3 regions of the Cupriavidus sp. DB3 genome follow, and region 2 is predicted to be linked to each of the others. Evidence: predicted binding sites of a transcription regulator. Region 2 holds the regulator's gene; each other region holds the start of a gene.
The links. Region 2 encodes sigma-54, which starts transcription at its own class of promoters, with help from an activator protein. Its sites were predicted from a motif close to TGGCANGNAANCTGCTTT; they were not measured.
Positions count from the first base shown of each region.

Region 1: the regulator sigma-54 is predicted to act here: its motif matches at 1,831-1,848, upstream of urtA (urea ABC transporter substrate-binding protein).
Region 3: the regulator sigma-54 is predicted to act here: its motif matches at 1,947-1,964, upstream of atzF (allophanate hydrolase).

Region 1 is NZ_JAIZPL010000007.1:234,298-238,559, forward strand. Features, by position in the region: gene urtB (urea ABC transporter permease subunit UrtB) at 1-335, opposite strand, end outside; gene urtA (urea ABC transporter substrate-binding protein) at 521-1,777, opposite strand; gene K7G19_RS22050 (MaoC family dehydratase) at 1,978-2,457, opposite strand; gene K7G19_RS22055 (MaoC family dehydratase) at 2,513-2,965, opposite strand; gene K7G19_RS22060 (acyl-CoA dehydrogenase family protein) at 3,066-4,184, opposite strand; gene K7G19_RS22065 (acyl-CoA dehydrogenase family protein) at 4,198-4,262, opposite strand, start outside.
Region 2 is NZ_JAIZPL010000005.1:604,715-608,976, forward strand. Features, by position in the region: gene lptB (LPS export ABC transporter ATP-binding protein) at 1-762, shown strand, start outside; gene K7G19_RS19045 (RNA polymerase factor sigma-54) at 940-2,418, shown strand; gene hpf (ribosome hibernation-promoting factor, HPF/YfiA family) at 2,468-2,821, shown strand; gene ptsN (PTS IIA-like nitrogen regulatory protein PtsN) at 3,224-3,679, shown strand; gene hprK (HPr(Ser) kinase/phosphatase) at 3,753-4,262, shown strand, end outside.
Region 3 is NZ_JAIZPL010000001.1:842,985-847,246, reverse strand. Features, by position in the region: gene K7G19_RS03640 (ABC transporter substrate-binding protein) at 1-104, opposite strand, end outside; gene atzF (allophanate hydrolase) at 218-1,915, opposite strand; gene K7G19_RS03630 (TonB-dependent siderophore receptor) at 2,225-4,262, shown strand, end outside.

The DNA.
Region 1 (4,262 bases), on a different contig from region 2:
GTCAGCGATTGCAGCGCGCCGGCATCGACCTCGACCGGCTTGCCGGTGATGGCGTCGATCGCGCGCTCGCCCTCCACGCGCACCATGCCGACGCCCGGCGCGAACTGCAGCGTGTCGTCCTGCAGCGCCTGCAGGATCGGTCCGGCCTGCTTGGGGTCGGCCTTGGCCAGCGCGACGATGGCGGCGCGCTTGGCATCGAAATCGTCTTCGGCCAGGGGCTGCAGATCGGCCTGGGTCAGCGCGGCGGCCGCCCACAGCGCGGGCGCCGCCATCAGCAGCAGCACGGCGAGCGTGGCGCGCCACCAGGGCGCGCGGGGCAGCATGGATCGGGACATGGAGATGGGTGGTGGTTGGATCAAGACGATGGCCATCGAACGAACGGCAGCGGAACCGCAGCGGAACAAGGGGCGCCGCTGCCCTCTCCCTCTGCGGAATGCGAGAACCGACTGTGTTCCCCCTCTCCCCTCGGTGGGAGAGGGTCTGGGAGATGGGGTGATTTGCTCCCCCTCAACGACAGCCCTTACATCACCTTGTCCGGCTTGCCCTCGTTGCCCGCGATGAACGGGCTCCACGGCTGCGCGCGCAGCGGCTTCGGCGTCTTCCACACGACCGAGAACTGACCGTCGCCCTTGACCTCGCCGATCATCACCGGCTTGTACAGATGGTGGTTCTCGCCCATCGTCAGCGTGAAGCCGCTCGGCGCCTTGAAGGTCTGGCCGATCATCGCGGCGCGGACCTTGTTCGGATCGGTGGTGCCGGCCTTCTTGACCGCCTGCGCCCACATGTGGATGCCGACGTAGGTCGCTTCCATCGGATCGTTGGTCACGCGCTTGTCGCCGCCCGGCAGGTTGTTCGCCTTGACCCAGGCCGCCCATTGCTTCTTGAAGGCGTCGTTCTCCGGGTTCTTGACGGACATGAAGTAGTTCCACGCGGCCAGATGGCCGACCAGCGGCTTGGTGTCGATGCCGCGCAGCTCTTCCTCGCCGACCGAGAACGCCACCACCGGCACGTCCTTGGCCTTCAGGCCCGCGTTGCCCAGTTCCTTGTAGAAGGGCACGTTGGAATCGCCGTTGATCGTCGAGATCACCGCGGTGCGGCCGCCCTGCGAGAACTTCTTGATGTTGGCGACGATGGTCTGGTAATCGCTGTGGCCGAACGGCGTGTAGACCTCCTCGATGTCCTTGTCGGCCACGCCCTTGCTCTTCAGGAAGGCGCGCAGGATCTTGTTGGTGGTGCGCGGGTACACGTAGTCGGTGCCCAGCAGGAAGAAGCGCTTCGCGCCGCCGCCCTCCTTGCTCATCAGGTACTCGACCGCGGGAATGGCCTGCTGGTTGGGCGCGGCGCCGGTGTAGAAGACGTTCTTCGACATCTCCTCGCCCTCGTACTGCACCGGATAGAACAGCAGCGCGTTCAGTTCCTCGTAGACCGGCAGCACCGACTTGCGCGACACCGAGGTCCAGCAGCCGAAGGTCACCGCGACCTTGTCGTTGCTGATCAGCTGGCGCGCCTTCTCGGCGAACAGCGGCCAGTTCGACGCGGGATCGACGACCACCGGCACCAGCTTGCGGCCCAGCACGCCGCCGCTCTTGTTGATCTCGTCGATGGCCATCAGCGCGACGTCCTTCAGCGACGTCTCCGAGATCGCCATCGTGCCCGACAGCGAATGCAGCACGCCCACCTTGATCGGCTCTTTCGATTGCGCGATCGCCAGCGGGCTGGTACCGATCATCGCCGCGGCGGCCAACGCCGACAGCTTCAACACCTCACGTCGTTTCATTGCAGCTCCCTAGCTCTGTTTGTGTTCGAGGAAGAACGCACCCCGGGAGCACTTCTGCAACTAGCGTGCCACAAAAAAAGAACGCGGCCTGGCGCCGCGCGGGAGACTGCATTGGCATGACGGCACCGTGGCGGTGCGCCGGCGCCTTGCATCACGATGGTGCGATGATGCAAAGCGGTGCGACGCACCGCACCGGGGCGTCAGGAGTAGCGGCGGCTGATCGATTCCGCGACGCAGACCGGACGGTCGCTGCCCTCGCGTTCGATCGTGACCTCCCAGGTCGATTGCGCGCCGACCAGGTCCGGGGCATTGGGCGGCGGCGCGATGCGCTCGACCTTCAGCAGCTTGATGCGGGCGCGCAGCCGGCTGCCGACCGGCACCGGCGCGGTGAAGCGCACGCGGTTCAGGCCGTAGTTGACGCCGATCTTGACGCCCGGCATCTGCATCGCGCTCTGCATCAGCGCGGGCAGCAGCGACAGCGTCAGGAAGCCGTGCGCGACCGGGGCGCCGAACGGCGATTCGCGCCGCGCGCGTTCGGGATCGACGTGGATCCACTGATGGTCGCCGGTCGCCTCGGCGAACAGGTTGACCTGGTGCTGCGTGATCTCGGTCCAGTCGCTGACGGCGACCTCCTGCCCCTGCAGGCCCTCGAGTTCTTCCAGCGAAGCGATGGTGCGCATCTTCTCTCCTTGTCCAATGTCGGGCCGGAACGACGGTTCCGGTTCGATGGGGGATTCAGGCCGGCCGGCGGCCGTACATGCCCATGCCCTTGACGGTGCAGACCAGCTCGCCGCGCTGGTTGACCGCCTCCCACTGCGTGTGCACGACGCCGCGATCGGGCTTGGACTGCGACGGCCGCTTGTCCAGCACCGACACGAACACCGTCAGCGTATCGCCGGCATAGACCGGCTTGAGCCAGCGGATCTCGTCGACGCCGGGCGAGCCCATGCTGGCCGACTTCGACGTCATGTTGTCGACCAGCATGCGCATCATCACCGCGCAGGTCATCCAGCCGCTCGAGATCAGGCCGCCGTAGATGCTGCGCTGGGCGGCCTCCTTGTCGACGTGGAAGGGCTGCGGATCGTATTGCGTCGCGAAGCTGACGATCTCGTCCTCGGTGATCAGCCGCGAGCCGAGCTCGCGCCGGCTGCCGACGACGAAGTCTTCGAAGTACATGGTGTCGGACATGGGGTCTCCAGTCTGCTGGGTTGTTCTGGTCCGCCAAAGCAAAAAGCCGCGCCGGACGTTGACGCCCGAGCGCGGCCTGTGTTGCCTCAACGGCTGGCCATCATGCCGCCTGCTGGAATTCCGGCAGGCTGGCGAAGCGGCCAAGATGATGGTCGACATCGCCGAAGGTCGTGTTGATCAGCGTCAGCCGCTTGAACATGTGCGCGGCCGGCAGTTCGTCGGTCACGCCCATGCCGCCGTGGATCTGCACCGCTTCCTGGCCGACCGTGCGCGCGGCCTGGCCGACGCGGGCCTTGGCCGCCGACACATAGCGGCGGCGCTCCTCGGGGCTGGCCTCGTCGAAGCGGGCCGCGGCCAGCAGCGTGATCGAGCGCGACTGCTCGGCATGGATGAACATCTCGACCATGCGATGCTGCAGCGCCTGGAAGCGCGCGATCGGCACGCCGAACTGCTGGCGCGTCTTGGCGTACTCGATGGTGGCGGCGGTCAGCGTGTCCATCACGCCCACGGCCTCGGCGCACAGCAGCACCGCGGCGTAGTCGGCGGTCTGCTCGAGCAGCGCCCAGCCCTGCCCTTCGGCGCCCAGCAGTTCGCCGGCGGCGTCCTGGAAGGTGATATCGGCCGCGTGCAGATTGTCGATGGTGCGGTAGTCGCGGATCGTGACGCCCGGGGCCCTGGCATCGACCAGATACAGCGAGATGCCGTCCTGGTCGGCATTGCCGCCGCCGGTGCGTGCGGACACCACCAGCTTGTCGGCCTGACCGCCGTGGACCGCCACGACCTTGGTGCCGTTCAGCTTGCCGCCCCTGGCGGTCACGCGCACGTCGTTCAGCGCGTAGCGCGCCTCGCGCTCGTTGAACGCGGTGGCCAGCTTGATCTCGCCGCAGGCAACCTGTTCGAGCACGGCGTCCTGGCCGCCGGCCTGCTTCAGCGCGTAGGCCGCGGTCACCGTCGCCAGATACGGCTCGACCACCAGGCCGCGGCCCAGCTCCTGCATTACCACCATCATGTCGATGGCGGTACCGTTGAAGCCGCCCTGCGCCTCGGGCACCGGCAGCGCGGTCAGGCCGAGCTCGACCAGCGCGTTCCAGGCCGCTTCGCTGTAGCCGGTCTCGCTCTTGTAGGCCTTCTTGCGGGACTCGAAGTCGTAGCTCTTGTCGATGAAGCGGCGTACCGCGTCAGCCAGTTGCTTCTGCTCGTCGCTGAGATTGAAGTTCATGGTTCCTGTCTCCTCACAGCCCCAGGATCATCTGGCTGATGATGTTCTTCTGGATTTCGTTGGATCCGCCGTAGATCG
Region 2 (4,262 bases):
GCCGGCGCGGGCACGATGCCGGCCACCAGCAACCTGGTGGTGCGTCATCTGAAGAAGCGCTACGGCTCGCGCACCGTGGTCAAGGACGTGTCGCTGGACGTCAAGAGCGGCGAGGTCGTCGGCCTGCTCGGCCCCAATGGCGCGGGCAAGACCACCTCGTTCTACATGATCGTGGGCCTGGTCGCGCTCGACGAAGGCGACATCGTGCTCGACGGCCAGCACATCAGCGGCCTGCCGATCCACGAGCGCGCGCGCATGGGCCTGTCGTACCTGCCGCAGGAAGCGTCGGTGTTCCGCAAGCTCAATGTCGAGCAGAACATCCGCGCGGTGCTGGAACTGCAGCGAGACAACGGCAAGGCGCTGTCCGGCGCCGAGATCGAGCGGCGGCTGGACAGCCTGCTCGACGATCTGCAGATCGCGCACCTGCGCAACAACCCCGCGCTGTCGCTGTCGGGCGGCGAGCGCCGCCGCGTCGAGATCGCACGGGCGCTTGCCTCGGCGCCGCGCTTCATCCTGCTCGACGAGCCGTTCGCCGGCGTCGATCCGATCGCGGTCGGCGAGATCCAGCGCATCGTCAGCTTCCTGAAGGCACGCAATATCGGCGTGCTGATCACCGACCACAACGTGCGCGAGACGCTGGGCATCTGCGACCACGCGTACATCATCAGCGAAGGCGCGGTGCTCGCGGCCGGCGAGCCCAAGGACATCATCGCCAATGAATCGGTGCGGCGCGTCTATCTGGGCGAAAACTTCCGCATGTAATGGCGGTTTGGCGCGCGGCCGCCCTCGTACAGAGGGCGGCCGTTTTCGTTCGTGCGCGGTTCATGTACCGTTCCTTCCCTGGTGATCCATCAGGCAATCGCTTCTGACCACGCAATCGAAACTTCCGATAGCAAATTCCGTTCCATCGCGGCCGAAGTTGCGCATAAAATAGGCCGCATGAAACCGTCGCTACAGCTACGCCTCTCCCAGCATCTGGCCCTGACGCCGCAGCTGCAGCAGTCGATCCGGCTGTTGCAGCTCTCCACGCTGGAACTGCAACAGGAAGTCGAGCAGGCGCTGACCGAGAATCCCCTGCTCGAACGCGAAAACGACTGGATCGAAAGCCCGCTGCGGGTCGCCGCCGACGGGTCGGTCAATGTCCAGACCACCACCACGACCCCGTCTTCCGAGCCGACGGCCCCCGCCGATTCGCGCGCGGATGGCGCCGCGTCCGCCGACGACGGCTATGCCGACGGCGCGGGCGACGATTATGGCGGCGACTGGAGCCTGGACGATTTCGCCCGCCGTCCGCAAAGCGACGAGGACGAGAAAACGCCGCTGCAATTGCGCGATGCCGAGCCCACGCTGCGCGAATATCTGATGGAGCAATTGGCGCCGCTGAAAATCTCCACGCGCGACAAGGGCCTGGCGATTTTCCTGATCGAATCGCTCGACGACGACGGCTACCTGAGCGCCTCGCTCGAGGAAATCCTTTCCGAATTGCCTGAAGAGCTCGAATTCGAGCTCGACGAAGTGCATGCGATGCTGACGCTGCTGCAAAGCTTCGACCCGCCCGGGGTCGGGGCGCGCAACGCGGCCGAATGCCTGTCGCTGCAACTGCGCCGCATCGAACATCCGCAGCGCGAGCTGGCGATGACGATCGTGCGCCATCACCTCGAACTGCTGGCCGCGCGCGATTACACCCGCCTGAAGAAGGCGCTGCAGGTCGACGACATGCAGCTGAAGGCCGCGCACGAGCTGATCCGCTCGCTCGCGCCCTATCCCGGCCACGCCTACAGCCGGCCGGAAGCGGATTTCGTCGTGCCCGACGTGTTCGTGCGCAAGAGCGGCCATAACTGGATCGCCCAGCTCAATCCCGATGTGATGCCGCGGCTGCGCATCAACGACATGTATGCGCAAATCTTGCGCGGTGCAAAAGGCGATACCGGCGCCGCGGGATTGCAGCAGAAACTGCAGGAGGCGCGCTGGCTCATCAAGAATATCCAGCAGCGTTTCGACACCATTTTGCGCGTCGCACAAGCCATCGTGGAGCGGCAAAAGAATTTCTTCACGCACGGTGAAATTGCGATGCGCCCCTTGGTTTTGAGGGAGATAGCCGATACACTGGGTCTACACGAGTCGACCATTTCTCGTGTGACTACCAATAAGTACATGGCCACCCCGATGGGGACATTCGAGCTGAAATATTTCTTTGGCAGCCATGTATCGACCGAAACCGGCGGTGCCGCCTCTTCCACCGCAATCCGTGCGCTGATCAAGCAGTTGATAGGAGCCGAAGACCCCAGAAACCCGTTGTCCGACAGCCGGATTGCCGAACTGCTGGGGGAACAAGGCTTCGTCGTGGCGCGACGTACCGTCGCCAAATACCGTGAAGCCTTGAAGATCCCCGCCGTGAACCTTCGCAAGTCTTTGTAGCCGAGTCGCATCGCCTGCCTGGTGCGGCTCTTTCAGAAGGAGAAGCGCTATGAACTTCAAGATCAGTGGACACCACTTGGACATCACGCCTTCGCTGCGTGAGTACGTGGAAACGAAACTGGAGCGAATCCTCAGGCATTTCGATCAGGTTATTGACGTCAGCGTGCTGCTATCGGTCGACAATCAAAAGGAAAAGGATCGCCGTCAACGCGCGGAAATCAATGTGCATCTGAAGGGCAAGGACATCTTTGTCGAGGCGCACCACGAAGATCTCTATGCGGCGATCGACATGCTGGTCGACAAGCTGGACCGGCAAGTGATCCGCTACAAGGACAAGGTGCAGAGCCACGACCGCGAATCGCTGAAGTACCACAGCTTCGTGGCCAGTCAGGCCCAGCAGTAGCTTGAAGATTCGGCTCGGCCACAACGCCGGCCGGCCTTGAAGTGAGGAAAGAAGCCGTGCCAGGAGCACGGCTTTTTTGCGCCCCGCGTGGACGTTCGAGCGAGGCCGCGGTGCCGCCTCGCCGTGCAACCTATAGGATGAAACCGGGATGGGGTTCCGTCTGGCCGGCTTCCCGGTGTATGCTGTGCAATACATATAGAGAATGCCCGCCCCGTTTCCTTGCGCAATGCCGCTCGGGGCGATCGGCATCGGACGGCAGGGAGCCCCCCTGCACTATAATGTGCCGCACGCTGATAGTCGGGAAGCGGCGGCAACGAACGCACCGCCCAGCAACGGCAGACCGGCCCACGCCGGCAAGAAACCGCATGGCGGCGCCAGTATCAGGAATTCCGCGCATTTCAAATGAACCGTTTGGCCAAACTGCTGCCGCCCGGCAATATCTCGCTCGACGTCAGCGTCACCAGCAAAAAACGCGTGTTCGAACAGGCCGGGCTGCTGTTCGAGAACAACCATGGCGTGGCGCGCGCCACGGTGACCGACAATCTGTTCGCCCGCGAATCGCTCGGCTCGACCGGCCTTGGCGCCGGCGTGGCCATTCCGCATGGCCGCATCAAGGGCCTGAAGCAGCCGCTGGCCGCCTTCATGCGGCTTGCCGAGCCGATTCCGTTCGAATCGCCCGATGGCAAGCCCGTTTCGCTGTTGATCTTCCTGCTGGTCCCCGAACAGGCCACGCAGCAGCATCTCGAAATCCTGTCGGAAATCGCTCAGCTATTGTCCGATCGCGATATGCGTGAAGGCCTCGCCGCTTTGCCGACGCCCGATGCGGTTCACCAGTTGCTGGTGCAATGGCATCCTTGACCCTCTCGGCGTAAGCGGCCCACCGCCGCGCCACCCGCATTCACCACCGCCCCAGCGCCCCGCCTCATCCCGCATGGAACTCACCGGCGTTACCTCCCAGTCGATCTTCGACGACAACGCAGCCGACCTCAAATTGTCCTGGGTGGCCGGGCTGGAGGGCGCCGATCGCGCCTTCGATCTCGACTTCGCACGCGAGGCGACCTCGGCGGCCGACCTGGTCGGCCACTTGAACCTGATTCACCCGAACCGGATCCAGGTGCTCGGCAAGCCGGAGATCACCTACTACCAGCGGCTCGACGACGAAACGCGCAAGCGCCAGATGGGCGAGCTGATCCTGCTCGAGCCGCCCTTCCTGGTGGTGGCCGACGGCATGGAGCCGCCGCCGGACCTGGAACTGCGCTGCACGCGCTCTTCCACGCCGCTGTTCACGACGCCGGTATCCTCGGCCGCGGTCATCGACCACCTGCGGCTGTATCTGTCGCGCATTTCCGCGCCGCGCGTGACCATGCACGGGGTGTTCCTCGATATCCTCGGCATGGGCGTGCTGATCATGGGCGAATCGGGCCTTGGCAAGAGCGAGCTG
Region 3 (4,262 bases), on a different contig from region 2:
GCGCCGAGCGCGGTCGCGGCGGCGGCCTTGAGCACGCTGCGGCGGCCGCGCTGCGGCGTTGCGGTGTCGAAAGCCGGCAACGCGCGGGCAGCGCGGGAGGGCATGGATTCACGGGGCATCAGATCGCTCCTGGAGGTTGAGGTCGCTGGTCGGTAGTGAGGCACGGGCAGTGTTCGGCGTGCGCGGGGCTCGATGGTTGGTGCGAGAGACGATTCCGTCAGGCGTTGGCCGCGACATAGGCGCGCCAGCCGCCGAAGTGGCTGATGTCGGTGGCACCGGCCAGCGCGAACGGCTCGCACAGGAAGCCCTGCACTTCGCTGCCGTCGTCGAGGCGGATGCGGCCGATGCCAAGCGGCGCAGGGATCAGCGCGACGAATGAGCCATAGTCCTGCATCGGCATCTCCCAGATTTCCAGCGCGATGCGGTGCCCGGTGCCGGGCGCGACGCGCAACAGCCCGGGCTTTGCCGGCGTGCTGTCCGGCAGCGCGTAGAGCCGATAGTCGGCGGCGGTCATGGCCGCGGATACCAGGCGCCCATGGCGCTCGGTCAGTTGGCGGTTCAGCGGCATGCCGCTCAGGTGCGCGCCCACCACGGCCACCCGCACGGTGTCCTGGCCCACGGGTGTGAGCCCAGGGATCGAGCCGGGCGTGGGCAACGGCAGGCCGGTCGCGCCCTGCGTCAGTCCGCTGCGGTGGTGATAGCGCTGCCCCAGCTCGGCCAGCCGCAGATCGCTGCCACATGGGCCGATCAGCGTGATGCCGAAGGGCAGGCCGTCCGCGCGCAGGCTGCTGGGAACCGACAAGGCCGCGTAGTCGAGCAGATTGACGAAATTGGTATAGGCGCCGAGATGGCGGTTCAGCGCGATCGGGTCGTCGCGCATCTGCGCGATCGTGTAGTGGGTCGGTGCGGTCGGCACCAGCAGCAGGTCGATGCGCTCCCACATCGCTGCCGCGCGCTGCCCGAGCGCACGCAATCGCGTCTGCGCGTCGAACACGTCGGCCGCGCTGTAGTCGCGGCCGCTGGCAACGATGCTGCGAACCGGCTCGAACACGTCGGCTTCGTGCGCATCGAAGAAGCGGCGGATCGCCGCGTAGCGCTCGGCCACCAGCGCGCTGTCGTAGAGCAGGGCAGCGGCCTCGGCGAGCGGCGCGTAGTCGATCGTCACCGGCTCGCCGCCCAGTTCGCGCAACCGTTCGATCGCGACGGTGAATTCGCGCTCGGCAAGCGCATCGCCGCAGAATTCGAGCGTGTTGGGGACGCCAAAACGGAAGGTGGCCGGAAAGGGGCAGCGACAAAGCTGCAGTTCGCGTGAGTACGGGTCGAGCGCGTCGTAGCCCTGGGCAACGGCCAGTACACGGGATGCCGTGTCGACCGTGCGCGCGAAGATGGACACGCAGTCGACGCTCTGCGCTGCCGGCAGTACGCCGCGGGCGCTGATCAGACCCTTGCTCGGCTTGAGCCCGACGATATTGTTCAGCCCCGCGGGCACGCGGCCGGAGCCGGCGGTATCGGTGCCCAGCGCGAAATCGACTTCACCGGTGGCCACCACATAGGCCGAACCCGAGCTCGATCCTCCAGACACATAGCGCGCATCGAAGGCGTTGGGCACCGCGCCATAGGGCGAACGCGTGCCGTTCAACCCGCAAGCGAACTGATCGAGATTGGTCTTTCCATACAGCGATGCACCAGCCGCAAGCAGGCTCTGCACCACCGGCGCGCTGTCGCGCGGCATCCGGTCGAACGCAGGGCAGGCCGCCGTGGTCGGGTAGCCGGCCAGATCGATGTTGTCCTTGATCGCAAACGACAGGCCGGCCAACGGCCCGTCGGCCGCGCCGGCAAGCGCGATGTCCAAGCGCCGGATCCAGGCGGGGGACGTCTCGTCATGAAGAATAGGGTCGGCAGCGGCAGGTCGCATTTTGGTGCATCCAAGCTTGTATCCAAGATGGAATGCAACCGCCATGCCAGCTCTCCCCGCAGTGTCCCGGCTCGCGGCGAACAGTCTGACGGCGATCAAACCGAGAACCGATTCGGCGCAATTGACTTCTAATGATAATGCAATATCATTATCGGATTTGTCGACCTGGCCGACCTTATCGACCTTATCGGCCTTATCGACCTTATTGGCCTCGTCGACCTCGTCGATCTCATCCACCCTGACCCGCTCACCGTGCGCTCTACCATGCAAAGACAACCTCATACAAACCGATGGCAGCAGCGCGCCGCCGTGGCTTTGCTGGCCACGGCGCCGGGCATCTGCGCGGCGCAGGAAGGCGAGGCCGGAGCGGTCGCGGAGCTGGAGGCGGTGACCGTTACCGGCACGCGCGAGCGGGCCTACCGCGCGGTGGTCGCACCCACCGCCAACAAGAGCGATACCGCGCTGAAGGAAACGCCGTTCTCGATCCAGACCGTGACGCGCGAGTTGATCGAGGACCGTGGCGTGTTCACGCTGGGGGAGGCCATCCGCACGGTCCCCGGTGTGACGGCACAAGTCGGCTGGGGCGGCAGCAACGACCGCTTCCGCCTGCGCGGCTTCGCGACCTCGGCGAACCTGAAGAACGGCTTTCGCCGCAGCGTCTTCGCCCCGGTCGACGAGATGGCCAACATCGAGCAGATCGAGGTGCTCAAGGGCCCGGCGTCCGCGCTCTATGGCCGCTTCGAGCCGGGCGGCGTGGTCAATATCGTGACCCGCAAGCCGCTGGACAAGCCGAGGCACAGCGTGGAATTGACCGGCGGCAGCCATGATTTCCGGCGCGCGACAGTGGACAGCACCGGGCCGATCAGCGACACGCTGAGCTACCGGATCACCGGCTCGTGGCAGGACAATCGCAGCTTCCGCGACTTCGTCGACGCGCAGACGCTGTTCGTCTCGCCGGTGCTGCAGTGGAAGCTGGCACCGCAGACCCGCCTGACCGCGGAGTTCGAGTTCGGCCGCCGGCGCGGCGCCTTCGACCGCGGCTTCGGCAACAGCCCGCTGTTCCTCAACGTGCCGATCCACTACAACTATGGCGAGCGGGACGCGCGGCTGGACAACGACAGCGCGCTGGGCTCGCTGGTGCTCGATCATCGCTTCGACAATGGCTGGGCATTGCGCGCCGGCGCGCTGCGCTCCCATGCGCGCACCGATGCGGTCTGGTACCCGTATGGATTTCCCGCGCTCAGCGGCGCCGATGGGCCCGACCCGCAGGTCAATCGCCGCAAGCAGCGCAATATCGACCGGCAGACCGATACCACGCTGATGGCCGAGGCCTCGCGCCGCTTCGATACCGGCGGCATCGGCCACCGCGTATTGATCGGTGCCGATTACAACTGGGACGAGTGGGACTTCAGCGCGCAGGCGAATCTGGGGCCGGGCGGCTTCCCGGTGAACCTGCCGATCGATCTCTACCACCCGGTGCATGGCGCCAACGCCGGCGCGCTGCTGCCGTACGACGGCTCGCGCTACGCCAGCCGCAACCTCGGCCTGTACGCGCAGGACGAGCTGCAGTTCGGACCGCATTGGCGATTGCTGCTCGGCCTGCGCTACGACCGCTCGCGGACCAGCGCGCGCGCCCAGTACCTGCAGGCGGCCGACACGCTGGTGCGGCATGACGATGCGCTGTCGCCGCGCGTGGGGCTGACGTGGACGCCGGTCGAGCCCGTGTCGCTCTACGCCAGCTGGGCGCGGTCCTTCCTGACCGAACCGTCCGGCGGCATGCTGCGCGCCGGCACGCTGCCCGCGCCGTCGCGCGGCAAGCAGACCGAGATTGGCGCCAAGTTCAGCCTGCTGGACGGCCGGCTGGAGCCGACCGTCGCACTGTTCGACATCCGCCGCAGCAACGGCGTGGTCTCCGATCCGGAGGACTTCAACTATGTGGTCCAGGTCGGCGAGCAGCGCAGCCGCGGCTGGGAGATCGACGTGCCGTTCAGCATCACGCCACGCTGGCGCGTGCTGGCGAGCTACACGCAATACAAGGCCGAGATCGCCGCCGACAGCAATCCGGCGCTGGTCGGCAAGCTGCTGGCCAATGCGCCGCGCCGCACCGCCAGTATCTGGACCACCTACGATTTCGCCGGCGCCGCGTCGGGACTGAGCGTCGGCATCGGCGCGACCTATGTGGGCGAACGGCAGGCCAACACGGAGAACTCGTTCGCTCTGCCGTCCTACACGCGCTGGGACGCAAATATCGCCTACCGCTTCGGCAAGGCGCGGCGCTACAAGCTGCAGCTGACGGTGCAGAACCTGGGCGATCGCCGCTATTACGACTCCGGCGGCGCCTTCGTGC